2 regions of the Bacillus sp. J14TS2 genome follow, and region 1 is predicted to be linked to the other one. Evidence: riboswitches for the same ligand, from Rfam matches in the RefSeq annotation. Region 1 holds a riboswitch; the other holds the start of a gene.
The links. A riboswitch is a leader RNA that binds a small molecule or an ion and turns the genes downstream of it on or off. The one in region 1 is predicted to bind preQ1.
Positions count from the first base shown of each region.

Region 1 (15,133 bases):
ACTGTATTGGTTTGTACTAAAGTATCAAGCATGCTCATCATTGGTGTAAGGCCAACTCCTCCACTTATGAGTGCAATGGGTGCTGTTTCTTCTTCCACTAAATGAAAATCACCTGCTGGTGCACTGACTTCAACTTGATCTCCTACCACAACATGATCATGGAGATAATTCGATACCTTTCCATTCGGCTCAAAGTCCTTTTCCTTTTTAACGGAAATTCTGAAATATTTTTTACTTGGGGCACTTGAAAGACTGTATTGGCGATTTAGCGTGTATTTCTCTCCGGGTATTTGAACTCGAACTGTAATATATTGTCCTGGTTTATAGGTTGGGACAGGTTTTTCATCAATTGGCTGAAGATAAAATGATGTGATCACTTCACTCTCTTGGACTTTATCGATTACCTTGAAGGACTTAAAATCCTTCCACCCTCCTGATTGCTTTTCAGCTTCTTCATATAGCTCTTCCTCTAATCCAATGAAAGCTTGTGCAATAACACCATAGGCTTCTCCCCATGCCTCGATCACTTCATCTGTAGCTGCTTCGCCAAGCACTTCTTTAATCGCTAATAATAGATGTTTTCCGACAATTGGATAATGTTCAGGTTTCACTCCCAAGCTTCTATGCTTAAAAGCAACCTGTTGAACAGCGGGTAGAATCATTTCAAGTTGATCAATATTCTTTGCTGCTGCATAGACCATATTAGCTAATGCCGTCTGTTGACGGCCTTGAGATTGGTTCGCATGATTAAATATATTTAATAGTTCTGGATGATGGGTGAACATGTTTTTATAGAATACCGAGGTAATGTTCACCCCTTGCGTTTCCAATACAGGAGCCGTTGATTTAACAATATCGATCGTTTTTTGTGAAAGTGTCATTTGAATACCCCTTTTAACATGTATTTTAAATATATGTTTACTGTATAATAATCTATTTTTTAAAGCAATATTTTAAATACATGTTTAAAAGAACTGTCACAAAACCGTCTTGAAATGTTCAATAATGAACAAAGGGACCCTCTCGCTTTTACCTAGAAGCTGAATCACTGTATAATACGTGATAGGTGATGATTATGAGATTAACGAATTATACAGACTATGCCTTACGCGTGTTAATTTATATAACGGCTAAAGAACAAGATCAACTTTCTACAATCTCTGAAATTGCAGAGGCTTACGATATATCAAAAAACCATTTAATGAAAGTCATTCATGAACTTGGAAAGCTAGGGATTATCACAACCATTCGAGGACGTGGAGGCGGGATTAAATTGGCTCTTCCTCCCGAAGACATTAATATCGGGGCACTTGTTCGAAAAACAGAAGACGATTTTAAACTAGTTCCTTGTTTTGAAAAAGGCAATCATTCTTGTGCAATCTCGCCGATCTGTGGTTTGAAACATGCACTAAACAAAGCTTTGCTGGCATATTTGCAAGTGTTGGATGAATATACTTTAGCAGATATTGTTGTGCAACCGGATCGCTATCGTACCCTGCTTGGAATCAACCAGCCCAAATCTTAATAAAAAGAGCTCCCACCACAAATCCTATGTGACTAATTTTGTTGTTTTCTTTTCATTTAGGGTTCTATAGGTCGTTCTATGCGATCGCTTTTACGTGTTCTTAAAGATTCCAAACTCTATGGAGCTTGCTATGTGACCAGTTTAATGTTTTTCTTTCGAGTGCAGGTATTTTAGTACTCAAATCCTAATGTAAGCTGCTAACATGAGTTGGATATATTTTCTTTCATTGCTAAAGTATAATAGAGATAGACTACATATTATAAAGGAGAATAATTATGCCAAATTTTCAAGAAAACCTAGAGAAATACGCAGCATTAGCTGTCCAGGTAGGAGTGAATGTTCAAAAAGGACAAACACTTGTAATCAATGCAGCAATTGAGACGGCAGAATTTATTCGTCTTGTTGTTAAAAAGGCTTATGAAACAGGTGCGAAAAACGTCATTGTAAACTGGAGTGATGATACAATTTCCAGATTGAAATATGATTTAGCTCCTGACGAAGCTTTCCAAGAATATCCAATGTGGCGGGCTAAAGAGGTTGAAGAACTTGCAGAAAAAGGGGCAGCTTTTATGTCCGTGGTCTCCTCTAGCCCAGATCTTTTAAAAGGGGTCGATTCCTCAAGAATTGCCAATTTCCAAAAGGCTGCAGGGAAAGCAATGGAGAAGTACCGCCAATATATTCAATCAGATAAAGTCAGTTGGACTGTAATTGCCGCTCCTTCCAAAGATTGGGCAGCAAAAGTCTTCTCTGATTCCGCTTCAGAGGAGCAGGTTCAACTGCTTTGGGAAGCGATTTTTAAAGCGACACGAGTAGATACAGTAGATCCTGTTACGGTATGGAAAAAGCATGATGAAACATTGCATGAAAAAGTTGACTATCTCAATCAGAAGCATTATAAGAAACTACATTATAAAGCACCTGGAACAGATTTAACGATTGAATTGCCTGAAAAGCATCTTTGGGCTGGTGCTGGCAGCTTGAATCAAAGCGGGCACGAATTTATGGCCAATATGCCGACAGAAGAAGTTTTTACAGTCCCACAAAAAGAAGGTGTGAACGGTTATATTTCTAGCACAAAACCGCTAAGCTTTGCCGGAAATATTATTGATGAGTTTACTGTCACTTTTGAAAATGGACGGATTATCGAGACAAAAGCAAAAGAAGGTGCAGATATTTTAAAACAATTAGTCGAAACCGATGAAGGTTCTCACTATCTTGGAGAAGTAGCCCTTGTCCCACACAGTTCTCCCATTTCTCAAGCGAACATCTTATTCTACAATACTCTATTTGATGAAAATGCCTCCAACCATTTAGCCATCGGGAGTGCGTACGCCTTTTGTATCGAAGGTGGGAAAGAAATGTCCCAAGAAGAACTGGCAGAAAACGGCCTAAATTCCAGTATTACACATGTCGACTTTATGGTAGGCTCCGCTGAAATGGACATAGATGGCATTACAACAGACGGGAAAGTTGAACCTGTATTCCGTAATGGGGAATGGGCATTTTAGTAATAACTGGCTTCTGAGAAGCTTTCAGAATGGGAGTTGTAGAATAAATGGAACAAGCTAAGAAAAAGCCGATGAAAGAAACATTGACAATTAAAACGAGCCACGTCTTCCCACCTGACGCCAATCATCTTGGAACTTTATTTGGGGGCAAATTAATGGCTTATATCGATGATGTCGCTTCTATCGCAGCAATTAAGTTAGCGAGAAGGCCTGTTGTAACGGCTTCAACGGATTCAGTTGACTTTATTAAACCGATTAAAATTGGGGATTCTGTGACCTTAGAAGCAATTGTCACATGGACGGGTTATAGCTCAATGGAGGTATTTGTAAAGGTAATTGCGGAACAATTACTTACCGGGGAAAAATCGGTTGCCGCTCTGTCATTTCTAACCTTTGTCGCATTAGGAGCAGATGGAAAACCTACCGCAACTCCCGAAGTTTATCCAGAAACAGACGAAGAAAAATGGCTTCATCAAACAGCAAGTCGCAGGGCGGCTCACCGGAAGTCCAGAAAGCAAGAGAGTAAAGATTTAGTCACCTTTTTCTCGAACAATTTCATATAAGTGCGTGTTCAAAAAGGAGGATAAAAAGGACCAAGTCGGCGACTACGCTGACGTCCTGTCAGCAACACCGACACTAGTACATCCTGGACGTCGAAAGTTTGAGGCGGCCCCTGATACATGAGCACAAGGAAAGCTTCCCAGAGTCTGCATCGCACGAGGGAAAAGTGGTATTCTTTTCCGAGGAGCGAAGAAACAAGCCAACGAGCTTCCACAGGAGGTGGTGACTTCGACGTTCGACACAGGACGTGTCGGTACTTAGTCGAAGATCCTTTATCTCGAAGTGTCATTTTTACCGGACTTTTTGAACATCCTCTATAAAAAAACTTCAACAAGTAGGAGTTTCTATCACTTCGTTACCAAATAAGCCCGACTAAAGAAGGAAGCTTTGTTATTAAAGAGCTTCCTTTTTTGTAACATTTTTACAGACGCGTTAAATTTTCTTAACAAGGAAACAAGCATATCTCTGCTTTTGCTTGTATTCTCTAGGTTTCTTTCTTCTTCCTTTGTAACATAACAAATTCTTCCAATTTCTCCCACCTGTTTTTCGGGAAATTATTCTTTATACTATATTTGGTGAACCTTTATAAACAACTGAAAAAGCATATACAAATTTAATGGATAAAGGATGAATGAATATGTTTGGGAATGCAGAAATTGGAATTGATCTTGGGACAGCGAATGTCCTTGTTTATACAAAAGATAAAGGGATTGTTTTAAATGAACCTTCTGTTGTAGCCATCAATACACAAACCAAACAAGTATTAGCGGTTGGAACAGAAGCAAAAAGTATGATTGGAAAAACACCAGGAAATATTGTAGCTGTCAGACCATTACAAGATGGAGTGATTGCTGATTTTGATATTACAAGTCAATTGTTAAAAGCCATTATTAAAAAGGCTGGAAAATCACTTGGTTTTTCATTAAGAAAACCGGATGTCGTTGTTTGTACTCCATCAGGAGCCACCTCTGTTGAACGGAGAGCGATTCAAGATGCAGTTCGATCTTGTGGTGCTAAAAATGTCCATTTAATTGAAGAACCAGTAGCAGCAGCGATTGGCGCAGGTCTTCCAGTAGAGGAGCCGATTGCCAATGTCATTGTTGATATAGGTGGTGGCACAACCGAAGTAGCGATTATTTCTTACGGTGGTGTTGTGACTTGCCATACGATTCGCGTTGGTGGAGATCTATTTGATGAGAGTATCATCCAACATATTCGGAAAAAGTACAATTTATTAATCGGTGAATTTTCAGCAGAAACAATCAAAATGGAAATTGGCTATGCATTGGTTGAACATGAGGAAAAAAACATGGATATCCGCGGAAGAGATTTAGTCACTGGCCTTCCAAAAACAGTCAATCTTAGTTCCTACGAAATTCAAGCAGCTTTAAAAGAATCATTGTTAAATATTTTAGAGGCGATACGTGCAACATTAGAAGAATCGCCTGCGGAACTAAGTGGTGATATTGTCGAGAGAGGGATTATTTTAACTGGTGGAGGCGCCTTATTAAACGGGATTCAAGAGTGGCTTGGGAAAGAAATTATCGTCCCTGTCCATCTTGCTCCACATCCATTGGAGTCTGTGGCCATTGGTACCGGACAGGCCCTGAAATTCATTCATAAATTAACACCTGCTCGAAAATAATAGAGACTTAGATTACTAGCATAAGAGTGAAATTTCCAGTTCTGATCTAGTCAAAAAACTCTTGGGAGGACATCCTCCCAAGAGTTTTATTTTTCTTCTTCGTTATTGACATCTTTATTTTCATCACTTTGATTGCTTTCACGCATTTCTTGGGTTAGTCCATCGATACTCTCACGAACATTCCCTTTACCAGACAGGTTTGTTAATAGTTCTTTTACATCAATCCCTGCGGATGCTTTTAAAGATTCTTGCATTGTTGACATAAGATTTGTCGCATAGCCTGTCACCTTATTGGCACCGCTGTTTTCGCCATTGGAACCAGTATCCACAACAGTGATCTTATCAATATTGCTAAGTGGTGCCGATACTTCTTTGGCATATTCAGGAAGCATCTTCAAGACCATATCGAGAATGGCTGCCTGACCAAATTGATCGAACGCTTCAGCCACTTTACGTTTAGCTTCCGCTTCAGCAACACCTTTAAGGCGAATAACCTCTGCTTCAGATTCCCCTTGTGCTCTTTGAGCATCTGCTTTCGCTTGACCATCCAAGCGCACGCGTTCAGCATCTGCCTTGGCAGTAGCTTCAACACGATATTGATGGGCATCCGCTTCGGTCATTTGCTTCAGCTTTTCAGCATTAGCAGCCTGTTCAACCGCATAACGATCCGCATCGGCTTTCTTTTTAACCTCGGAATCGTATTGACGCTCACGACGTAGAATTTCTTTTTCTTCCAGTTCAATTTGCTTTTGACGTTCAATAATTTTAATCTGCATTTCTTGTTCGGTTACTTCTTGCTTGGAGCGAGCCGTTTCAAGATCATATGCTTGGTCCGCACTGGCTCGTGCTTTATCTTGATCACGACGATATTCCGCCATTTTCATCTGATTTACTTTCTCGGCTTCGGCGATTTCAGTTGCTCGCTCTAACTCTGAACGTTTTGCATCTTTTGTTGCTTCCGCACGTTTAATTCGTGTTTCTTTATCGGCTTCCGCTGTTGCGATATCTGCATCACGTTTCACTTGCGCAATCCGCGGTTTCCCTAGAGATTCGAGATAGCCATTTTTATCACGAACTTCTTTAATAGTAAACGATACGATCACAAGTCCCATTTTCGCTAGATCTTGAGAAGCTACTCGTTGTACTTCTTGAGAAAACTTATCACGATTTTTGTAAATTTCTTCAACTGTCATGGAGCCAAGAATAGAGCGCAGATGCCCTTCCAACACTTCTTTGGCTTCATTTTCTCGATCTTCTTTTGATTTGCCAAGAAATTGTTCTGCTGCTGTTGCAATCTCACCAATCGATCCACCAATTTTAATAATTGCTGTTCCATCGGCCATAACTGGAACACCTTGTTCAGTGTATACTTCGGGGGTCGTTACCTCTAGCTTACTAGATAGTAAACTTAATGGTTCCGCTTGTTGGAACACAGGTAATACGAATGTACCCCCACCACGGATAATTTTAATTTTATTTCCTGATTCATCTGTGTGTACATTTTTTCCACCTAAATAACTTCCAGTTACGATTAGTGCTTCATCTGGTCCTGCAGTACGATATTTTGTAATAAAGATTCCAAGTAGGGCAATTAAAATAAATACCACAATCGCTATAACAACCCAAATTCCTATATTTAGATCTGCTGGCATGCATTTTCCTCCTTTTATTTAAAGCTTGGTTGATAAGGGACTACATATAATACACCATTTTTTACTTCAATTACTAACACTTCCGCTCCTTCTGCTATGTTGGTACTTTCATAGCTTGCTGCAGGCTTAGAGATCATCCCACTATAGCTTTCAATCACTACTTCTCCAAAGCCTTCAGTCGGAATCGAGACGATGATTTTTCCAACTCGACCTTCCAGCGACTTTTCCGTGTAGCTTAATGATTGTTCAGCTGATTTCATAGGGACTAACACAAACACATTGAGAAGTACGTCCAATAACAGCGATATAAAGGCAGCAATTACGATAATCATATAAGAATTTAATGAGGTCGCTTTTTCAAGAATAAACCCTCCTGCTGAAAAAAAGGTAATAAACGCTAAGATCAGAACAGGATTTAAAAAGGGAATGACCTCATCGGCACCATCAAAGATATCGCCAAAAAACAAATATAAAAGCGTTAAGACTCCAGAAGCAACAAGCAAAATAAGATAAATCGTTTCAATCGGATAACCAAATACTGTCATCGTCATCACTCTTTTCATATTGCTTTAGATGTTAACTTACGAATACACCACCTATCTATCTATTATGTACTAAGTTATACGGGTAAGTAAGTAAATTGGTTTCAAAATTTAATCTTTTTTTAAAAAAAATTTTCTTTTTCTAGATGCCCCCCTCTAATGATATGAATAAATAAACATTTTATGTATAGATAAGAGACATGAGGCTACATAGAATCGTTATCATGAGGCTGAGACAATAATGTTTTCACCAAAGAAAAAAACGAGCAAATATGGCGCATAATACATTGTTTGTCTTTGGTGATTAACATTTTATTTATGTCCCAACCACCGTTCTTTTTTGTATTACTCTTGAATAAGATGGGGTTCACTTTTATGTTGGCTTCTTCGTTCAATCCCTCTACACACTTTAACGCCTAAATATACAAATGGTGTATCAAGAATCGCGACAAAAAACTTAAAGACATACTGGGTCGCAATTAGGCCAAGCAAAGCTAGAAATGGCATGGTACCAAAAAAGGCAATCGTTACGAAAATGATCGTATCTGCTAGTTGCCCCACCATTGTGGAAACATTATTGCGAATCCATAGCTTCCCTTTGCCATGCCGTTGCTTTAAACGATGGAAAATCGTAACATCCAAATTTTGACTGACTAAAAAGGATAGCAAACTCGCAATGGTCACACGAAAACTTGCGGAGAAAATCGTCGCAAACTCGGGTTGATGCTCATAATAGGGAGCCGCTGGTAATTTTATTGTAATATAGATAAAAATCACAGCGGCAATTTGTGTAAAGAGTCCAGCCATAACCGTTTTTCGTGCTGCTTCCTTTCCGTACACTTCTGTAATCGTGTCTGTGATAGGATAGGTAAAAACATAAATAATCACAGCAGCTGGCAGAACAGCCCAACTACCGAGACTAAATAATTTTACCGCCAAAATATTGGATAAGATCAATAATCCAACATAGGCGCCATTCAAATATAAAAGCATCGTGCTCCCCCTAACGATTATCCACTTTTTCAGGGTACATATCATGATTCATTAGACGGTGCTCGGCCATTTGCTCATATTTTGTCCCTGGTTTACCAAAGTTACAATATGGATCAATGGATAATCCACCACGTGGAGTAAATTTCCCCCATACTTCCACATAACGTGGAGCTAATACTTTAATTAAATCGTCCATAATCGTATTAACACAATCCTCGTGAAAATCACCATGATTACGAAAACTAAATAAATAGAGTTTCAGCGATTTACTTTCGACAATCTTCTTATCAGGAATGTAGCTAATATAAATCGTTGCAAAGTCAGGTTGTCCCGTTTTCGGACATAGTGATGTAAATTCTGGACAGTTGAACTTGACAAAATAATCTCTTCCTGAATGTAAATTATCGATCGGTTCTAATACTTCTGGTGAGTATTGGTCCAGGTACTTTGTTTTTTGATTCCCTAATAACGATAAATCCTGTAATGTTTCTTCATCTCTTCCAGCCATAAAAAAGCCTCCTTTTTATGAAAAATGCAAGCCGCCGTATGGATAAACAGTCGTGGCCTGACGTCCTGAGTTCCATCACATGGCTCAAAAAAAGCCATATCGCGACGGATATGGCTTGAATTTCGATTCATCCATAGTTTTTTATAGAGGGTTAATCGCTATGAACCTCTCCCAATCAGGGCTATTTAATTCCTTCCCTATCTTACCGCCTTCTCTTGCTTTTCGTCAATACCAATTTTCTAGAATAAAGTTGCTAAAAATTTTTTCAAAATCGTTTATACTTTTTTTTTCAAATAAACTTCTATAAAATAGTGATAGAAAGGGTGAAGAAAATTGACATTACTATCAGAAATACTCGAATACAATCAACAATTTACAGAGGAAAAACTATATGAAAACTTTTCTACCACAAAGTTTCCAGATAAGAAAATGGTAATCTTTACTTGCATGGATACGCGACTTATTGAATTGCTTCATAAAGCAATGAATATGAAAAATGGGGATGCAAAAGTCGTTAAAAATGCTGGAGCGATTTTGACACATCCTTTTGGAAGTATTATGAGAAGTCTACTCGTTGCTGTCTATGAATTACAGGCGGAAGAAGTTTGTGTCATCGGCCACCACGATTGTGGCATGAGTGCTCTAGATTCCAAGAAAATGATTCATGATATGAAAGAACGTGGAATTACTCAAGAAACACTTGATATTGTTACACATTCGGGAATTGATTTAAATCAGTGGCTACAAGGGTTTGACAGTGTTGAAGAAAGTGTCACACATAGTGTGGATATGATCCGTAATCATCCTCTGATGGTCAAAGATGTTCCCATTCATGGACTTGTGATTGACCCAGAAACTGGAAAATTGGATGTCGTTGTGGATGGGTATGAACATACTAAATAACAAAAAGAGAAGACAAGGCTGAGACAAAAGTGTAAAAACAAACCGAACTACTAGGTGCTATACGCCGCCCGGAAACTTACTTCTCTTTCCGCTGGCGGCTGTAAGCTTCCCCAGGCCTACAGGATGTAGGTCACGAAGGCATTGCGGGGTATAAGGATGTACTAGAACATTGTGCTTTGAGCCTGCCGTCAGAACGACGTGAACTTAGCCTCTGATTCTCATTCGTACGTCGGCACTGACAGTCGGCGTTGGTCACAACAGGACGTGATCGTCATTAGCCGACCACCCGCTGGAGTCTACATCCGCTAAGGCAACCCATTGTTCGGAATTGAAGGTTAGCGTTTTAGTTATGTCCCAGCCTTGCCTTCAGATTATGATAAATCAGGCTCCAGAAAAGCTATTATATTCACGGACAATCCTGCTCTTTCTTGCTTTTATCTTGTTTCTTTTTCTTAGATTTATCAGTGGTTTCAGGTATTTCATAGTATTTCGCAGCATTGATATCACCGAACTCCGAGCCAAATTCCTCATTCGTTTTCCGAGCTTTTTTCTTATTCATCTGCTCTTCCCTTCTTTCCGTACTTCGAGTTACGATTTGCTCCTTTACTCGGGTCTTCTTCAGTCGCAAATTCAGCAGTAAAATCGGACTCTTCGATATTTTTAGTAGGTGTTTTCGCATATTTTTCTACAGCATTTCTTGTTGCTTTTCTTTTCACCATTGAGCATCCTCCTAAATATGTGTGCCTCTCGTCCCTTACTCTTCCCTATCGTCTATTTCCTTAATAGCACCACTATTTTCCAACTATTCATTGATAAAAAGCTGAAGAAATTTCAAACTTTGGGAAATAATAAACATCATTATATAAAGTTGAAGGTGATAGTATGGAGTTTCCAGTCATACATACAAATTTTTGGGATGGGGTTATCGCTGTACCGTTAATCGTACTGATTACACAATGCTTTAAGTTTTTTCCAATTCCCCGCCAATATTTTCCAACCATTGCGTCACTGCTTGGGTTCTCTATTTCCATTTTTTATAGTCATAGACATAACCTTTGGGCGGGATTTTTTATGGGTGGCTTTTATAGTGCAGCAGCTGTAGGTACGTATTCCTCTCTCAAAACATCATGGATAGCATTTAAAAATAGAAAAAACAAAAAGGCCCAGAGCTAAGGTATCCTCCATGAAATAGGTTTTACAAATGGAAAAAGTCATCATTTATAATGATGACTTTTTTAATACTTCACGAATATATTTGATAACTTGTTATTTTTCTTAAGATAAATTGCCGCGGTTGTATTCTTTCTTAAACCTAAACGACGTAAGCCCTACCTCTCATACATCCTTACGGCTCCGAAGCCGATCCAGTGTGAATAAGTCTTTACAAAAACATAGTAAGAACGCCAAATCATTTATTTCATCTATTTAAATATTTTCAAGTCCATTCGATAAGTAAAAATCAGTATACCACAAAAAACTCCTTTAATCAAGTCCTATTACTAATTGCTCTATTTCAGGATTGATTATTGTCTTTCTTTTCGGTTTCATCATCATTAGATAAACCTTGGGTTGCTTTTTTAAATTCTTTCAAGGTGCTACCCAGTGCCTTTCCTAGTTCAGGTAATTTACGGGGGCCGAAAATAAGTAGAGCAACAATAAGAATAATAACAAGACTACCGATTCCTGGTCTCACAAAAAGCATCTCCTTTTTTATTTATATCATACTCCTTTCCGGACAAATTTAAAAGTAAGAGCCCGAATAAGTCGACACAAACAATCCTAATGTAAATTTTATGTAAATGTTTCGTTAAGATTATGTCGTATATTGTCAAATTACGCTATTATAATATAGCTTGATTGATTATAAAGGGGAGAAAATAAAAAATGTTTAAGAAAAAAGAGGATCCATTTTTTATTCATTTAGCCAATATCTCGGCTAACCTAACGGAAAGCATGAATTATTTCATGGATTATAAGCTAACCAATCTAGAAGATCTGAAAATCTTCTCCGAAAAAATGAAGGATTATGAAAGTAAAGGAGATTCACTCGTTCATCAGGTTATCTTAGATTTAAATAATGTCTTCATTACCCCCATTGAAAGAGAAGATATTTTAGCGCTTGCTATGAATATGGATGATGTGCTAGATAGTCTAGAGCAAACAGCAGCCTTATTCGATATGTATTCTGTGACTACAGCGGATCCTTATATGCATCAATTTGTGGATGCTATCAAAAAATGCGTCATAGAAATTGAAGAAGCCATTGGGGTATTATCCCCAAAAACCCTTCCTCTAATTAGAAAACATGCGATAAATATTAAAGCATATGAATCTCAATGTGATGCGATATTACGTGAGTCTATTCAACATTTAATGCAGACTGAAAAAGACCCAATCCGAGTAATTCAGTATAAAGAAATTTATGAGGAGCTGGAGGAAGTAGCAGACTGTTGTGAGAATGTCGCTAATATTTTCGAAGCTATTATTATGAAAAATGCCTAAGGAGTAAATATATAACATGAATACATTCCTAATCGTAACGCTATTAATTGTCTTTTTTGCAGTCGTGTTCGACTTTATTAACGGTTTTCACGATACAGCTAATGCGATCGCCACTTCGGTTTCAACGAAAGCCTTGCAACCAAGACATGCCATACTATTAGCCTCTGTCATGAACTTCGTTGGTGCTATGACATTTACAGGAGTGGCCAAAACGATTACAAAGGATATTATCGATCCTTTTACATTAGAAAATGGGACAACCATCATCCTTGCCGCTCTATTAGCTGCAATCATTTGGAACTTAGTCACTTGGTATTATGGAATCCCAAGCAGTTCCTCTCATGCGTTGATTGGCGCCATTGCAGGTGCCGCCATTGCCTCCTCTGGCTTTCACTCGTTAAATTATAGTGGGTTTCTAAATATTATAAAAGCGTTGATTTTGTCCCCTCTTCTCGCCTTTGCCGTTGGTTTTATTGTTTATAGTATAGTCAAAGTAATTTTTAAAAACAGCAATTTGACGAAAACAAACAAAAACTTCAGGAGAGTACAGATTGCGACAGCTGCTTTGCAAGCATACTCTCATGGAACAAACGATGCTCAAAAAGCAATGGGGATTATTACGATGGCTTTAATTGTCAACAATTATCAACAATCAGATGATGTTCAATTATGGGTACAACTTATTTGTGCTTTCGCAATGGCTATGGGGACTGCATTAGGTGGATGGAAAATCATCAAAACCGTTGGTGGGAAAATTATGAAAATCCGCCCAGTCAGTGGAGTTGCTGCTGATCTAACAGGGGCTTCCGTTATTTTTGGTGCAACCGCTATTGGTCTACCAGTCAGTACAACCCATGTAATTTCTTCTTCCATTTTAGGAGTCGGTGCTTCACACCGATTGAAAGGAGTAAAATGGGGAACCGCTAAAACAATGCTCATTACATGGCTGATCACACTACCAATCTCAGCTATCCTTGCAGCCATCTGTTTTTTCATTCTTAATCTCTTTCTTTAATGGTATTTTTCCTTGCAAATGTAAAAACGATTCAAAGTAAATTTCCCGGAAAATAGTAAGTTTTAAAAAGTTGGTTTACTGAAGGGGCTATCCAGAAAGTCAGTGAAAACTGAGCTTTTCTGTGACACCCCTTCTTCTAGGCATGTAAAAGTTGGTGTGCGGTTTCCGGTTATCTTCCGTTCCGGGGCGCGCTTTCCGCGGGGCAAGGCTTGAGCTTCCTCAGTCGCTGTTGGGCTGCTCCCCTAATGTTGGACACTCCATCCAACATTAGGAGGTCTTGAAAATGTCCAAGTATAGTAATGAGTTTAAGCTACTAGTAGCCCAACGGTATGAAAATGAAATCATTAGTTATCGTGACCTGGCAAAGCAATCCGGCATTGACGAATCAGCAATCCGTTATTGGGTATTGTTATTTCGGCATCATGGAGACCAAGCGTTTGATTTTCCCTATACAAATTATCCGGCAGCCTTTAAACTAAGGGTAATTCAATTCATGAACGAAACGAATTATTCCATTCGAGAGGCATCAGCCCTTTTCCATATCCCGGATCCCAGTATGGTCCGTAGGTGGAGGAAAAAGTGGGAAACAGGCGGAGTAGATGCCCTTGAATCAAAAGAAAAGGGGCCATCTATTATGACATCTCGTAATCAAAAGAAACATACTTCCGCAGATCTTTCCAGCCAATCAAGAGAAGAGTTGGAAAAGGAACTTGAGTACCTTCGCATGGAGAACGCCTATTTAAAAAAGTTAAGAGCCTTAGTTCAGAAAGAGAAATCACCAACAAAGTCAAAGCGAAAGTAATATTCGAACTAAGGCACGCATTTCCGATGATCAAGATGATAAAGGTAGCCAACCTGGTAAGAAGCACCTATTACCATATTGTGAACAGCTGGAAACAGCCAGATCCCGACCGCAAGTGGAAAAGAAGGATCACGTTCATCTATCACCGACACAAGGGCCGCTATGGCTATCGCCGTATTACGGATGTCCTCAAGGAAAAAGGATACGAAATAAACAGAAAGAAAGTCCTGCGTCTCATGAGAGATTTAAGGCTCCAATGTATAGTCCGAATCAAAAAATATAAATCTTACAAAGGGGCATACGGAAAAGCAGCCCGCAATATTTTGAAACGTAACTTTAAGGCTGAAAAGCCCAATCAAAAATGGGTGACAGACGTAACGGAATTTAAATTATTGGGGGAGAAACTATATCTCTCCCCGGTATTAGACCTTTTTAACGGCGAAATCATTACCTATACCCTTCAAGCCAGACCCACGTTTGATTTAGTGGAAACGATGTTGGATCAAGCATTGAAATCCACTAAGAAAGGTGACAAGCTCTTGATCCACTCTGATCAGGGCTGGCATTACCGTATGCCTCAATATCGAAGAAAGCTGAAGGGAAATAAGATAAGACAGAGTATGTCCCGTAAAGGGAACTGTTATGACAATGCCGTTATAGAAAACTTTTTTGGAATACTTAAATATGAATTCCTGTATCTACAGGAGTTCGACAGCATAGAGCATTTCAAAATAGAATTGAAACAATACATGTATTACTACAACCATTTACGAATTAAATCAAAGTTAAATCGAAAAAGTCCAGTGGCTTATCGAGAGAACTTTACATTAACCGTATAGGAAATGAGTGTCCAATTTTATGGGTCCACTGCACTGTGCGCCTTGCGGGATCTCAAGGCCATGCTTGTCCCGCAGGAGTCGGCCCCTGCACTCCAAGCAACGGCCAGGCAGGCGGACGGAAATCGATGAGCTTTCCCA
Region 1 covers NZ_BORE01000025.1:27,166-42,298, forward strand. The annotation lists gene hmpA (NO-inducible flavohemoprotein) at 1-881, opposite strand, end outside; gene KI375_RS25175 (RrF2 family transcriptional regulator) at 1,076-1,525, shown strand; gene KI375_RS25180 (aminopeptidase) at 1,801-3,033, shown strand; gene KI375_RS25185 (acyl-CoA thioesterase) at 3,081-3,596, shown strand; gene mreBH (rod-share determining protein MreBH) at 4,232-5,239, shown strand; gene KI375_RS25195 (flotillin lipid rafts scaffold protein FloT) at 5,326-6,891, opposite strand; gene KI375_RS25200 (NfeD family protein) at 6,906-7,436, opposite strand; gene KI375_RS25205 (queuosine precursor transporter) at 7,779-8,426, opposite strand; gene queF (preQ(1) synthase) at 8,437-8,934, opposite strand; PreQ1 riboswitch class I at 9,062-9,109, opposite strand; gene KI375_RS25215 (beta-class carbonic anhydrase) at 9,268-9,837, shown strand; gene KI375_RS25220 (hypothetical protein) at 10,244-10,396, opposite strand; gene KI375_RS25225 (hypothetical protein) at 10,389-10,556, opposite strand; gene KI375_RS27605 (hypothetical protein) at 10,720-11,010, shown strand; gene KI375_RS25230 (twin-arginine translocase TatA/TatE family subunit) at 11,351-11,530, opposite strand; gene KI375_RS25235 (DUF47 domain-containing protein) at 11,722-12,339, shown strand; gene KI375_RS25240 (inorganic phosphate transporter) at 12,356-13,354, shown strand; one part of gene KI375_RS25245 (IS3 family transposase) at 13,638-14,109, shown strand; one part of gene KI375_RS25245 (IS3 family transposase) at 14,109-14,995, shown strand.

Region 2 (15,133 bases), on a different contig from region 1:
TGAAATATACATTTCCCTTTTAAAATAGGCATGTTCGGTTAACCTATTCCTTCCGTCCTTACGGAAGATGGCTTCATTGAGAAACATTATAGGAGGATACACAAATATGAATGCAAAGGATCATCGAAAAGCGATTTATAATATAGATCCAATTTTTTAGAACGCTGGTCACCACGGGCATTTAGTCAGAAAGAAATTCCTGAAGAGATACTGAATGGAGTACTAGAAGCAGCAAGCTGGGCACCTTCTGCAGCTAATATACAACCATGGCGATTTATCATTGCACGAAAAAATGAAGATCGTAACCGCTTCTACTCATTTATTAATGAAGGCAATCTTACTTGGTGCAAAAAAGCGCCTGTCCTTATTTTAGTGATGTCTAAAACTTCAACAGATCGCGGACCAAGCGTTTCCCATGCTTTTGATGCAGGCACAGCTTGGGGCTTCCTCTCATTAGAAGCAGCCAAAAAGGGAGTTATCACCCATGCCATGGGGGGCTTCAATCGAGATAAAGCTCGTGAGGAACTGGGAATATCTACTGATTATCAGCTCCACGCTGTTGTCGCTGCTGGTTATTTAGGAGAAATAAGCGAATTATCAGAAGAGCACCAACTACGCGAAAAGCCATCTGATCGACGACCTCTTAAAGAGACTGTGTCTGAAGGAACCTTTGGAAATTCCTTTAAACTATAAAGTGAAATTTCCATTCTATTAAAAAGGCAACCGTGCAAACCATTTTAGCGGCTTGCTCAGTTGCCTTTTATCATTGTTAAATCTGGGCCATTTCAACAAGCTCAATTTCGAAGCCCATATCCTCCAACATTTGTTGATCAGTTAACCCAGCATTGCCTGTTGTTGTCAAATAATCGCCGACGAAGATCGAATTAGCTGGATACAGACCAAGAGGCTGCAGGCTTCTTAAATTTACTTCTCTTCCCCCGGAAATCCGAATTTCCTTACGCGGATTGATAAAACGAAAGAGACAAAGTACCTTCAAACAAAAACGAGGATTCAATTCGTCTGTTCCTTCTAATGGAGTGCCCTCTATCGCATGTAAGAAATTAACAGGAATAGAGTCTGCATCAAGTTGTTTTAAGCTACGTGCCATATCGATTATATCTTCCATCGTTTCTTTCATCCCAATAATAACACCTGAGCACGGAGAAATACCCGCTTGTTTAATGGTTTCTACTGTATCTACTCGATCTTCATATGTATGGGAAGTCGTGATATTGGAATGATGAAAGCTGGATGTATTGATATTATGGTTATAACGATCAACCCCGGCTTCTTTTAATCTTTCCGCTTGTTCTGGCTTTAAAAGGCCTAAACATGCACAAACTGTCATCTGGTGGTATGTCTGCTTGATCTCCTTTACTGCCTCCACAACGATATCCAACTCTCTGTTGGCCGGTCCTCGCCCACTTGCCACAATACAATAGGTTCCTGCCTTTAATCCATAGGCTCTTCTTGCTCCTGCTACAATTTCCTCTTTTTTCATCATTGAATATTTTTCTACTGGCGCTTTCGATACAATAGATTGAGCACAATAGCCGCAATTCTCCGGACATAAACCTGACTTCGTATTCATAATCATATTTAATTTTACTTTTTTTCCAAAATAATGCTTTCGAATTTGATATGCCGCTTGCAATAAGGGTAGAAGTTCCTCATCAGAACATTGCAATATTGCCATTGCCTCTGCTTCCAATAACTCTTCCCCACTCAAAATTCTCGCAGCTATTTCTTCAAAGCTTCGCATTTCCATTCCCCCTACCTCCTTCTCACGATCTTTTGCATTCTATGAGCGAACATACCGGCAAGCACCGCTAAAAGAATATCTTTTGGGAATGGAAAGGCCATCCAAATCCAGACGAGTTTATAGGAAAACGCCTCTGGCGCATGAGCCCATACTTTATAAGCTATGTACATCCAGTTCGTTCCAATTATGTAACTAATCAGTGTACCGATTAAAGGGGCTAGAATGTAGCTAATCAGACTTTGCCTATTTTCAATGACCTTCCCGGTGATATAGGCCATTAAAATAAAAGTTAAAATAAAACCGAATGTCGGACTGAGAATTTGTGCAAATCCTCCCTGAAACTTAGCAAATACCGGAGCTCCCATTAAGCCGATAAATGCATAGACTGCCATCGATAAAGCACCAAGGCGACTACCTATAAAGGCACCTGCTAATACGGCAAAAAAAGGTTGCAACGTAATAGGAACTCCTCCTATCACAAGAAATGGAACAAAAGAAGTAATATTTGTACCAATCATCATCAGTGCAGCAAACATCCCTACATATGTGATATCTAGTGCGGTTAACTTATTATGAGTCCTCGTGGTGACTGTATTCACTCTTTCCACCTCATTCTCCTTTAATATAAGATAAGAATAAAGGAAATGGAGTTTATATGTCAACCAAAATATTAAAATGGTTAACATATATTTCTTTGAAACGAAATCCTCACTCATGCTACTACACTATTGAAAAGGGAAATTGGGAGGGGGCATTATGCAAGAGCTCGAAAAGCAATATACAGAGATTCAGCCTAAGATTTTTGCCTTCTTTTATATAAAAGTACAGAATCAATCCATTGCAGAGGAATTAACTCAAGATGTATTTTACCAAGCTGTCAAAGGGTTTCATTCTTTTTCTGGCAAATCGACGCTAAAAACCTGGATTTTCTCCATTGCCAATAATCGTTTAAAAACCTATTACCGTTCTAAAAAGTATGCACGTTCTCTAAATGATAAAATCACCAATCAGACAGAGCAACACCAGATTTCTCCGGAAGAATGGATGATTCATAAAGAAGAGCATCAGCGTTTTCAAACCTATTTAAAAGAATTATCTCCTACCATAAGAGAAATTATGATTTTACGGTTATATGGTGAATTATCTTTTAAAGAAATTGGTGAGTTAGTGAGTCAAAGTGAAAATTACGTGCGCCTTGCCTTTCATCGAGCCAAAATTAAACTAAAAAACGAAATGAGGGAACTTGATGGATAGAGATTGCTATATTGTCGAGGATTTGCTCCCCCTATACAACGAAGGATTGTTACATGAGGAAACTGCGCGTTGGTTGGAATCACATATACAGTCTTGTGAGCATTGCCAAAAGCTTGCCTCCCTTTCACAAGAGCCAATTGAACAAGAACCGATCTATTCTTCCATTGATAATGAGAAAATGCTCAAAAAAATCAATCTTAGGCTATCCTTCTATCAGATTATTTTTATTGCTATTTCTTTTATCTTGGCAATGAAGACTTCATTACTAAATGAGAGTTTCGGGTTTATTTTAACCTATACGATTCTCGGATTGATAACGTACCTATTTTATAGAAGGATGACGATCGTCGGGGTGATTGCTTTTTTACCCAATTTTATTTGGGCGATGGTTGATAGTTTATCCAATGAATCCACCTTTTTATACGCTATGGCTGGCTCTTTCTTCCTAGCCTGTCTGCATTTAATTTTTGCGGTCATTGGAGGCGTAATTGGATTGCTTGCTTTAAAATTAAAAGAAAGTGGTGATGGAAATGAAAAAGAAGAGAAAATGGATATACATTAGTTTGATTTTGATTCTTGTTCTCCCTATATTAATTCTTTATAACGCTTTTAATGGCAATCCTCTTTCAAAATGGATCGCTGCTTCCACTCTTAATAAATATTTACAAGAATCCTATCCAAACCAGGAATTCAATACAGATAAAGGCTTTTACAATTTTAAAATTGGCGGGTATTCCTTCGATGTAAACAAAATTGGAGGCGAAGACCAAGAGAACTATGAATTTAATGTGACTGGATTCTTTCAACCAACTGTCACTTATGATGAAATCTATTATGCTAATTTAGATGAACCATTAATTGAAAAATGGCAAGAGGAAGCAGCAGTTGAGTTACAAGACATCTTCAAGGACATTCAAGCGATTGTCTACATCGATGTCCAACTTGAAGTTCTGAAGGGCTCCTACGCTCTTCAAACTGACTGGGATAAGGATTTACAGCTTGAAAAACCCATGTATATTCATGTCTTAATGGATGCTGGTCAGCTATCTAAAACAGAGCTTGTGGAAGAAATGAAAAAGATGCAGCGTGATTTAGAATCTGCAGGGTACACATACGATGTAGTCAATATCAATGCTAATCTGTTCGATGAGGATTTAAAGGATGATCAGGGCTATGTCAAATACGCAAGCTCTTTTACTGAGGAACAAAAGATTTCTTTGCGGGATATCGAGGAATATGATGAATGAGGACAAAAGCGCAAGCGCCTTGATGTAAGAAGAAAGACTAAGTTCGCGGCGTCCTGGTAGCAGACTCAAACCACGACTTCCTGTCGCTTCGTCTGCACTAGTACATCCTGTATGTCGCAACACCATGTGACCTATCCACAAGCTAAGTTTTTATACGTTCATAAGCATCAAAGCAAAAGACCATCAACATTCGCCGATGGTCTCCTTAATTATATCGTTATAAAAACTTCACACAAACCCCTTCTGGAACTTCTATTTCAGAATCAAGTTGGGTCAATTTCCCTGTCTCTTGGTCACGAGCAAAGAGGACAAGATTGCCTGTATGCTGGTTAGCTGCAACTAGGTAAGCGCCGCTTGGATCCAAGCAAAAGTCGCGTGGCCATTCTCCACCAGTCGGTGTACATTCAATAAATTCTACTTTTCCACTTGTCTCATCCACTCGGAAAGCAGCAATACTATCATGACCACGATTTCCAGCATAAATAAAACGGCCGTCAGGTGAAATATGGATCGCACTCGCATCATTTTGCCCTTCAAAGTCTTCTGGTTTGGCCAAAATCGTTTGTTTTTCAGTAAAGCTTCCTGTCTGTTGATCATAATCAAGAACAATCACTTCAGTAGTTAGCTCTGTTAAAAGATAAGCCCATTTTCCATTTGGATGAAAAGTAAGGTGGCGCGGACCACTTCCCGGTTTCACATGAAGTGTTTGGACTCTTTTCAGTGCGCTATTTTCTATCTTATACGTTACGACCTCATCTGTCCCAAGATCGGCTACAACCACATACTTTCGGTCAGGGGTGAGCCCTGTAAAATGTACATGTGGTGTTTCCTGACGTTCATGCGGGCCGTTTCCTTGATGGGTGTATACAGCCAATACAGGGTCTACGCCACCTTCATGATTAAGATCATACAGGTTCACTTTTCCTTCATGATAATTACCAGTGAAAAGGTGTTCACCATACACATCTAAATGGCAAGGTGGCGCGCCTTCCTCTACTTCCGTGTTTATATATTTTAACTCACCAGCATCATTTGTAATTTTAAAAGCTGCAACCCCACCGAGCTTCTCCTGCTGTGCAACAGAATACAAATATTGCTGATCTTCACTGATGGTAAGATAAGTAGGACTTCCCACCTCAGCAGCTACTTCTGCTACACCTAGTTTTCCAGCTGTTGTGTCAAGCGTAAATCGGTAAATGCCTTTACTGCTTTGTCGTGTATACGTACCAACATAGCCTATGTATTGTTTTCCCAATATGATCGCTCCCTTCAAATCTTCTTTAAGAGGATGTTCAAAAAGTACGGTAAAAGTGACACTTTAGGATGAAGGTCTTCGGCCTTCGAAACGTCCTGTGTCGAACGCCGAAGTCACCACATCCTGTGGAAGTCCGTTACTCGAAACTGCGCCCTTTTTATCGTCCTTTTTGAATACACACTTTAACTGACTCCATTATACCATTGGAAGAAGAAAACAAAATAGCAGAACGTTGACCAATACTGATTTCTTATCTAAAAAGAGGCACGCCTATTAAGACGCCCCTCTACATTATTTCTTATTTAAAAACTTTCATTCTTTCTTCAAGACTATTAAATTGCTTTTCTCCAGCTGCAGCTGTTGGTTGTCCAAATGGCATTTGAGACACTAGGCTCCAGTTGCTTGGGATGTCCCAGACTTTTTGCACAGCATCGTCAATAATTGGATTATAGTGTTGAAGAGAGGCACCTAATCCCTCTACTTGTAAAGAAGTCCAAACAATATATTGTAGCATTCCTGAAGATTGCAAGGAATAATCAGGCATTTTATCTTGATACAAAGGAAATCTCTCTTGTAAATCCTTGACCACTGATTGATCTTCAAAGAATAAAACTGTTCCATATCCATTACGGAAGGAAGCCATTTTATCAGCTGTTGGTTGGAAACTTTCAGCTGGGACGATTTCTTTTAGTGCCGCTTCTGTTAAATTCCAAAGTTTATCGTGATTTTCACCTAGAAGTACAACAGCTCTTCCACTTTGTGAGTTAAACGCAGAAGGGGCATGTTTGATAGCATAAGCGACAATTTCTTCAATTCTCTCATCAGAAATAGGCGATTGCTTGCTAATGCTATATGCAGAGCGTCTATCCTCTACCGCTTTAAAAAAATCCTGTTTTGTTTCAATCATGTTGACCTCTCCTTACTGAACGTTATATGCAATTTACTAATGAAACCTCATTAGTTACTTTCCGTAAGTAACTATAGAATAAATATGTTATAATGTCAATAATAAGGACGAGATGAGACTTCCGTTATGAAAAAAGAAAGTTATATCAGAAATACAGATCATGATATATAATAATAATATGAGGTGAACATAATGAACAATAATTTATGCCCTAGATTTGAAAAGGCAATGGGATTATTGGGACAACGCTGGACAGGTCTTATTATTTTCCAACTACTAAATGGTCCTCAACGTTTTTGTACAATTGAATCTTCTATGCCGATTAGTGCCAGAGTGTTATCAGAAAGATTAAAGGATTTAGAGCACGAAGGAATTGTGAAGAGAAAGGTCTATCCTGAGACCCCGGTTAGAATCGAATATTCTTTGACAGATAAAGGTAAGGCCCTACAGCCTTTAATGGCAGAGATCCAACGTTGGGCAGAGAATTGGCAAGAAATAGATCCAAATCAAACTTGTTAAAAGTCGGCTGTTTATTGCAAAACAGACGGCTTTTTTATTTTTTACAACAGACTCATTGCACTTTTGTTCTTTTTCTTGAAGATTTACTGTAGACTAAGAAGCATGGTAGCATTTACATGATGAGTTTCAAATAAAGGAGAGAAAATGGATGAAAAGTAAGATCATTGAACGTTTTTCAACCTACGTTAGAATAGACACACAATCAAATGAAAACAACAGCAATTGCCCATCCACTCCTGGACAACTTGAATTAGCCGAGTTATTAGTCGAGGAATTGAAGGAAATCGGGATGGAGGATGTGACCATAAATACGAATGGATATGTTATGGCCACACTTCCTGCAAATACGGATAAAAACGTCCCTGTGATCGGATTCTTAGCCCATGTTGATACAGCAACAGATTTTACGGGTGCTGGAGTAAACCCGCAAGTGATTATTGATTATGATGGGAAAGATATCCCTCTAAATGACAATATGGTACTATCACCAGACCACTTCCCCGCTCTAAAGAATTATATTGGGCATACGATGGTGACAACAGACGGGCACACGCTGTTAGGTGCTGATAACAAGGCAGGGATTGCCGAAATTATGACGGCTATGTGTTATTTAATTGAACATCCTGAGATCAAACATGGAAAAATTCGTGTGGCCTTTACTCCAGACGAAGAAATTGGCCGAGGTCCGCATAAGTTTGATGTAAAAGCATTCGGCGCTGACTATGCCTACACGATGGATGGCGGCCCACTTGGGGAATTACAATTTGAGAGTTTTAATGCCGCAGCCTTAAAAATTTCATTTAAAGGGACTAATATCCATCCTGGAACTGCAAAAGGGACGATGGTGAATGCTAGTAAAATAGCTATGGAATTCCATCAAGCATTACCTGCTGGGCAGGCCCCGGAATATACAGAAGACTATGAAGGCTTTTATCATCTCCTCTCTTTCAACGGTGATGTAGAATCAGCCAAATTAGATTATATTATTCGCGACTTTGATAAAAAACAATTTGAGGCCAAAAAATCTAGAATTGAAAAAATCGTTATTATGCTTACTGAAAAATATGGAAACGATCGGATTGAATATGAAATCAACGATCAATATTACAATATGAGAGACAAAATTGAGCCTGTGATTGAAATCGTCGAAATTGCCTCAGATGCGATGAAAAACCTAGATATCGAACCGATTATTGCGCCGATTCGTGGTGGCACAGATGGTTCTCAGCTTTCTTATATGGGCTTGCCTACACCTAATATCTTTACAGGTGGCGAAAACTTCCATGGTCCATATGAATTTATTTCTGTCGACAATATGGAAAAAGCCGTTCATGTGATTGTTGAGATGGCTAGACTTTATGAACAAAGGGCGGAGTAAATTATATTATTGCTTATGAATGTGGAATTGGGCAGTGTAAAACCTTATGGACACTTTCAATAAAGTGAACCTCCAATCAGTGGGGGTTTTCTTTCATTCCCACTGAATTTCAGAGGATTAAAGGCTAAAATCGCGACATCCTGTTGTTTCGCCTGCACTAGTACATCCTATACGTCTACGCCCTTGTGACCAACATCTTGTTGGCTTGAACCAATCGGGCTTTACTCAAAAAGGCGGAAGTGCCTGTCCAGCGACGAACAAATTTAAAGGGTTCTGACGAGATAAAGGCAACACGATGAGCCCAAAGGCGTTGATTTACGCAAACAGAAATCGTAAATTTACTAGTCGCTGAAGCTAGATTAGGACAGTGTATCCCCCACCTAAACTTGTCCATATTCTCTAAAGCCTTGAGGTGGGGGGATTCCTGCACGTTAATGCGGGATAAAGCGAGACTTCGTCCAGCGGAAGCTTACTGCCCGTTCATTCGGGATGAATAATGATTGACTTTTTCCTTCCTGCCTGTAATAATACTTATGACAAATGAATCAGACCCTTTAAAACAGTCCTGTGAGGCTGACAAGGTGAACACACTTACCATAAGTGTAGATTTTTGCATATTTAACTGGACGATCATCCGACTATTATGCACCTTGCCAGTCATTGGACGAGGTGCTTTTTATTGTACAAGCCCCCTAGCCTAATGGCCAAGTCTGTATTCGTAAAGTGAACCTTCAATCAGTGGGGGGATTACTGCCCGTTAATGCGGGATAAAATAGGGGTTCTTTTGACTAAAACCAAAAGACAACTGATAATTTATCAGCTATTTGATCAAGATAATAAAGAGGAGAGATGTCGGATGAAACAACGAGAAATTCAAGTAGATGAACGTTTACCGCTTTTACAGAGCTTGCCATTAAGTTTCCAGCATTTATTCGCTATGTTTGGTTCTACTGTATTAGTACCATTATTATTTGGAGTCAACCCAGCTATCATTTTATTAATGAACGGAATCGGAACGCTTATCTATATTTTTATAACAAAAGGAAAGATTCCCGCATACTTAGGATCAAGCTTTGCCTTTATCTCACCAGTAGGTGCGGTACTAGCTAAATATAGTGGGTTGGATGGTTACGCCCATGCCCTTGGTGGCTTCCTGCTTGTTGGGATTGTGTTATTGATTGTTGGGGTTATCGTTAAATTCATCGGAACAAAATGGATCGATATCATTTTCCCACCTGCAGCAATGGGTGCCATCGTTGCTGTTATTGGATTGGAGCTTGTTCCAACTGCTGCTGATATGGCCGGACTCATCACAGCTCCAGATGTCACCCCTGATTCGAAAGTGATTGCTGTCTCTCTCTTAACCTTGGGGTTAACCGTTATTTACTGGGTGACCTTAAGAGGATTTCTAAAGATTATTCCGATCTTACTCGGCATTGTATCTGGATATGTGATCGCAGCTTTCTACGGATTAGTCGATTTTTCCCTTGTTAGGGAAGCTAAATGGTTTGCTTTACCAGAAGTTTACTCAATGAAAATAAACTGGGCAGATATGTTGATCATTTTACCTGCTGCCTTAGTTTTGCTACCAGAGCATATTGGACATCTAATTGTCACAGGGAATATTGTCAAAAAAGATATGATTAAAGACCCAGGGCTTGATCGATCTTTTATCGGGAACGGGGTTTCCACCATCCTATCCAGTTTTGTCGGAGCTACTCCTAATACGACGTATGGAGAAAATATCGGGGTCTTAGCCATCACAAAAGTGTATTCCACTTGGATCATTGGTGGGGCAGCAGTACTGGCTGTTATTCTCTCTTTCTGTGGAAAACTAGCAGCCTTAATCATGTCGATCCCAACACCTGTTATGGGAGGGATTTCCTTACTACTATTCGGAATCATTGCTGTGAGTGGTTTAAGAATGCTGGTTGAATCAAAGGTGGATTATAGTATTTCACAAAACCTTATTCTAACTTGTGTCGTTCTTGCTATTGGAATCAGTGGAGCAGCCATTAAAATAGGAACCGTTGAATTAGCAGGGATGGGGCTGGCTACCATTGTCGCCATCATCCTAAGTCTCTTCTTTAAAATACTTGAAAAGCTTAAGCTTTCAAATGATTAACTCCGATAACACAGAAAGGACCTATCTAGGTTCTTTCTGTGTTTTTGTTTTACAAATATGTGAATGATTTTTATTAGCCATTAGAGTTATTCTATTCGTCATTATATGCTTTCTATTAGCTACCTCGGCACCCATTAGCTGTTGCCTTTTTCAAAGGCGATTTCGCACCTAAGATAGCTGTTTTGCCTAATTTAACGCCTTCTTTTTGCTATTAGCCGTTAGAAGAAGTCTATTAGCTCTTGTGCACACTCTATTAGCTGTGAGGCCAATTTATTAGCTGTTAAAACCTTCCTATTAGCTATTGACCTTGTTCTATTAGCCATTGACATGCTGCATAAGCTATACACCGCGTTTATTTCCCCATAAATACGTATGTAATTGGGGTAATACACGTATATTCTTTAATTCTCTGCTTTTCATCACTTCATCTATCAGCCATTCATAGCGTTCTAATAAATGGGAAAGTAATTGCCGATCATCGAGGGTGGAAAGATCATTATTTCCAACCTGTAAAAAGAAGGTTACATCTGGATAACGTTTATACAGATCACTGGCATATTCCAAATCTTGTTGATCAAACACCACAATTTTCAAACTAAAACTGCCTTTTTGCTCATTTTTCAGAGAATGAATAATTTGATCCAATGTTTTAAAATTCGTTTTCATTCCTGAACTCGGCGGTTTTGGTGATAAGGTGAGTTCATCAATCTTTGTAAACCATGATTGCCATCTGCTCCCCTGTGTTTCTAAGGCAATTTGCATCCCTTGTCCATGTAGTAAGTCCACTACCTCGTCCATTTGCTTCAGTAATGCAGGATTTCCACCAGAAATGGTCACATGGCTGAAGGTATCACTCCCCTGCTTTTTCAAGGCCTGCCAAATCTCCTCTGGCTCCATCATCTGAATCTTTTCCTTTTCAGAACCATCCCATGTAAAAGCTGAATCGCACCATGAACACGAATAATCACATCCTGCAGTCCTGATAAACATTGTTTTTTGTCCAATGACCATTCCTTCCCCTTGAATCGTCGGTCCAAAAATTTCGAGAACAGGTATCTTCATTAGATCTCCTCCTTTTTAGGACGATAAATACAATAACTTGTGGGCGTTTCCCTTAAAAAAACTTGCAGACAATTCGGACGATTAGGAAGTGAATCTAAATATTGTTGCACGATTTCATAGATCGTGCGGGCCACGACTTCTGTTGTCGGAAATTGCAGGGCATTCTGATCGGAAAATGCCTGATCTTTATTAAGAGTTTCATGATCAAATCGTTTATGAATAAGATCCTTGATTAACTTAAAATTTACTAGAAAACCTGTATGATCTAATTCATCTCCTACGATCGTAATATTGGCAAAATACGTGTGCCCGTGTACCTGTTGGCATTTGCCCGCATCCTCGTGTGGGATATAATGAGCTGCTGCAAAATGAAAATCCTTATTTAATTCATAGGCATAAGCATGCGGGACAACTGGATAAATTTGTTGTATCATGTTGTTGCACCACCTTGTCTCCGTTTTTCATACTGCTCTAATCCTTGATTGCGTAACCGACATGCAGGGCACTCTCCACAACCACTTGCTTTGATTCCATTGTAACAAGTGAGCGTATGTTCCTTAACAAAATCGAAAGCTTCTAACTGGTCGCTTAATTCCCAAACCTCTGATTTATCTCTCCACATGAGTGGAGTATGGATCACGAATGTCTCATCCATTGACAAATTAAGCGTCACATTTAGCGATTTAATAAATCCATCCCGGCAATCCGGATATCCACTAAAGTCTGTCTCACTTACTCCTGTAATAATATGTTTTGCATTAATTTGCTTAGCCAAAACAGCTGCAAAGGAAAGAAAAAGCAAGTTTCTCCCAGGCACAAAGGTCGAAGGAAGTTCATTGTCTCCTTCCTTAATTTCCATATCATCTCTTGTTAATGCATTTGGCGCTAACTGATTCAATAACGTCATATCTAGTTCATGTTGGTGGACATTGAGTTTCTTACAAATTTCCCTAGCACAATCCAGCTCTTCAATATGGCGTTGTCCATAGTGAAACGTAACAGCCTCAACATGTTCAAATTTTTTCAATGCCCAAAATAGACAAGTCGTGCTGTCTTGTCCACCACTAAATACAACAACTGCCTTACGATTATCCATTTTCATTCTCCTCACTATTAGAGAAGAGATTCGGATATTACCATCAAAAAAAAGACAACACCAAGTAAACGTATCGTCTCGTCTCCTTAGTTTTTTATAGAGGGATGGAATTACGAACCTCTTCTGCAAACATGCAGTTATTATTTTACATCTCTAGTGTATCATATTTTAGATCACTAACGATTACTCCAGAATTTCCAAGATGTGCTAAGCACCTGAAAGGGCAAAAAACAAAAGCCCAGCGATTGCGCTAAGCTTTTGTTTATAGTTTTGGTTGTTACTCGCTCATCCATTCTGTATGGAAGACGCCTTCTTTATCGATACGTTGGTATGTGTGTGCACCGAAATAATCACGTTGAGCTTGTAGAAGGTTAGCTGGTAGTGATTCTGTGCGATAGCTATCATAATAGGCAATGGCACTTGAGAAGGTTGGTACCGCGATTCCACGCTCAACGGCAACTGCGATCACTTTTCTCAATGCTCCTTGATAGTTTTCGACAATCTCTTTGAAGTATGGATCCAGCATCAGGTTGGCAAGTTCTGGATCACGGTCATATGCTTCTTTAATTTTTTGCAGGAATTGCGCGCGGATAATGCATCCGCCTCTAAAGATCATCGCAATATCCCCATACTTCAGATCCCAGCCATATTCTTCTGCCGCTGCTCTCATTTGCGCAAATCCTTGTGCATAAGAACAGATTTTGCTCATATAAAGCGCTTTGCGAATCGCTTCAATTAGTTCATCTTTATCCCCATCGTATCCTACGGTATCTGGGCCGGATAGCACTTTACTTGCAGCTACACGTTCTTCCTTCATAGCTGAAATACAACGAGCAAAGACAGATTCGGTGATCAGTGGAAGAGGTACACCTAAATCAAGCGCATCTTGGCTTGTCCATTTTCCTGTTCCCTTTTGCCCTGCTGTATCTAAGATCACATCGACAAGCGGTTTTCCTGTTTCTTCATCTTTCTTTGTAAAAATATCAGCCGTAATTTCAATTAAATAACTATCTAGCTCACCTTTATTCCATTCAGAAAATACCTCATGGAGTTCTTCAGCGGTTAAACCAAGGACATGCTTCAACATAAAGTAAGCTTCACTAATTAATTGCATATCGCCATATTCGATTCCATTATGGACCATTTTCACATAATGTCCTGCACCGTCAGCACCAATATAGGTTGTACAAGGCTCCCCATCTACTTTCGCCGCAATGGCTTTTAGGATTGGTGCCACAAGCTCATACGCTTCTTTTTGTCCACCTGGCATAATTGAAGGGCCAGTTAACGCTCCTTCTTCTCCTCCAGAAACGCCTGTACCAATGAAATGCAGCCCCGCTTCACTTAATTCTTTATTACGACGGATTGTGTCTTTAAAATTTGTGTTTCCGCCATCAATCAAAATATCGCCTTTTTCTAAATGAGGCTTTAATGAGTCGATCGTAGCGTCTGTTCCTGGCCCCGCTTTGACCATCAATAAAATTTTTCTCGGCTTTTCTAAAGAATTGACAAACTCTTCAACCGAAAATGTACCCACCACATTTTTTCCTTCAGCCTCTTTTTTCAAAAAGTCCTCTGTTTTTTCAGGGCTACGATTAAAAACAGCCACAGAATAACCACGACTTTCAATATTTAGAGCTAAGTTTTTGCCCATTACGGCCAAACCAATGACACCAATTTGCTGTTTTGACAATGTATTTTCCTCCTAAGCCTTATGTATAATATACTTCCATACAACTTTAACCTAATTTTATCATAGATTTCGGGGAAATCCGAAATTTTTCAGCTATAACATGCAAGGTGAGAGACTCTCACGTGTACATTTTATTATTTTATCGTTTACCTTTCATTCAAGCAAATAATCTCGCACCCAAGATCAGATGCGAGATTACCATTAGTTCAAAATTATCTCTCTGTTGGAATCACGAGAGGATCAGCGATCTCTATTTGCCTTTTTTATGACAATACATATGGGAGGGTCAATTCATTAAGATAATGCTTCTTCTCTCGGAACCTCTAAACCAAGTCCTTCTGCAACACGTGTACCATATTCTGGGTCAGCTTTGTAGAAATGACGGATCTGGCGAAGTTTAATCTCCTCTTTTTCCACTGGCTTCATTGCATTTACGACATTATCTACTAATCGTGTACGCTCTTCCTCTGTAAGCAAGCGATAAAGATCACCAGCTTGTGTGTAATGATCATGGTGGTCATAAGCAACACTTTCCGCGACACCGGATACGGCAAATCCAGATTGTTTATTGGCTGCTGTTTCGGCAGGGCCTGATTGACTATTAGGTTCATAGTAGACAGATCCTCCACCATTTGCATCAAATCTCATAGCTCCATCACGTTGATAGTTATTCACTTCATTTTTCGCTCGATTAATCGGCAACATCTGATGGTTGGTCCCGACACGATAACGATGAGCATCATGATAGGCAAATAAGCGTCCTTGCAGCATTTTATCTGGTGACGCTTCAATTCCTGGAACAAATGTACCTGGTGAGAAGGTGGCTTGCTCCACT
Region 2 covers NZ_BORE01000001.1:468,403-483,535, forward strand. The annotation lists gene KI375_RS01915 (nitroreductase family protein) at 211-693, shown strand; gene bioB (biotin synthase BioB) at 770-1,762, opposite strand; gene KI375_RS01925 (biotin transporter BioY) at 1,774-2,361, opposite strand; gene KI375_RS01930 (RNA polymerase sigma factor) at 2,519-3,016, shown strand; gene KI375_RS01935 (zf-HC2 domain-containing protein) at 3,009-3,578, shown strand; gene KI375_RS01940 (YfjL-like protein) at 3,547-4,263, shown strand; gene KI375_RS01945 (lactonase family protein) at 4,481-5,518, opposite strand; gene KI375_RS01950 (nitroreductase family protein) at 5,817-6,425, opposite strand; gene KI375_RS01955 (winged helix-turn-helix transcriptional regulator) at 6,618-6,944, shown strand; gene pepT (peptidase T) at 7,093-8,322, shown strand; gene uraA (uracil permease) at 9,179-10,447, shown strand; gene queE (7-carboxy-7-deazaguanine synthase QueE) at 10,787-11,509, opposite strand; gene queD (6-carboxytetrahydropterin synthase QueD) at 11,509-11,943, opposite strand; gene queC (7-cyano-7-deazaguanine synthase QueC) at 11,940-12,605, opposite strand; PreQ1 riboswitch class I at 12,686-12,732, opposite strand; gene gndA (NADP-dependent phosphogluconate dehydrogenase) at 12,883-14,298, opposite strand; gene katA (catalase KatA) at 14,593-15,133, opposite strand, start outside.
Region 2: linked by a shared signal. The riboswitch ahead of queC (7-cyano-7-deazaguanine synthase QueC) and the one ahead of queF (preQ(1) synthase) in region 1 are both predicted to bind preQ1.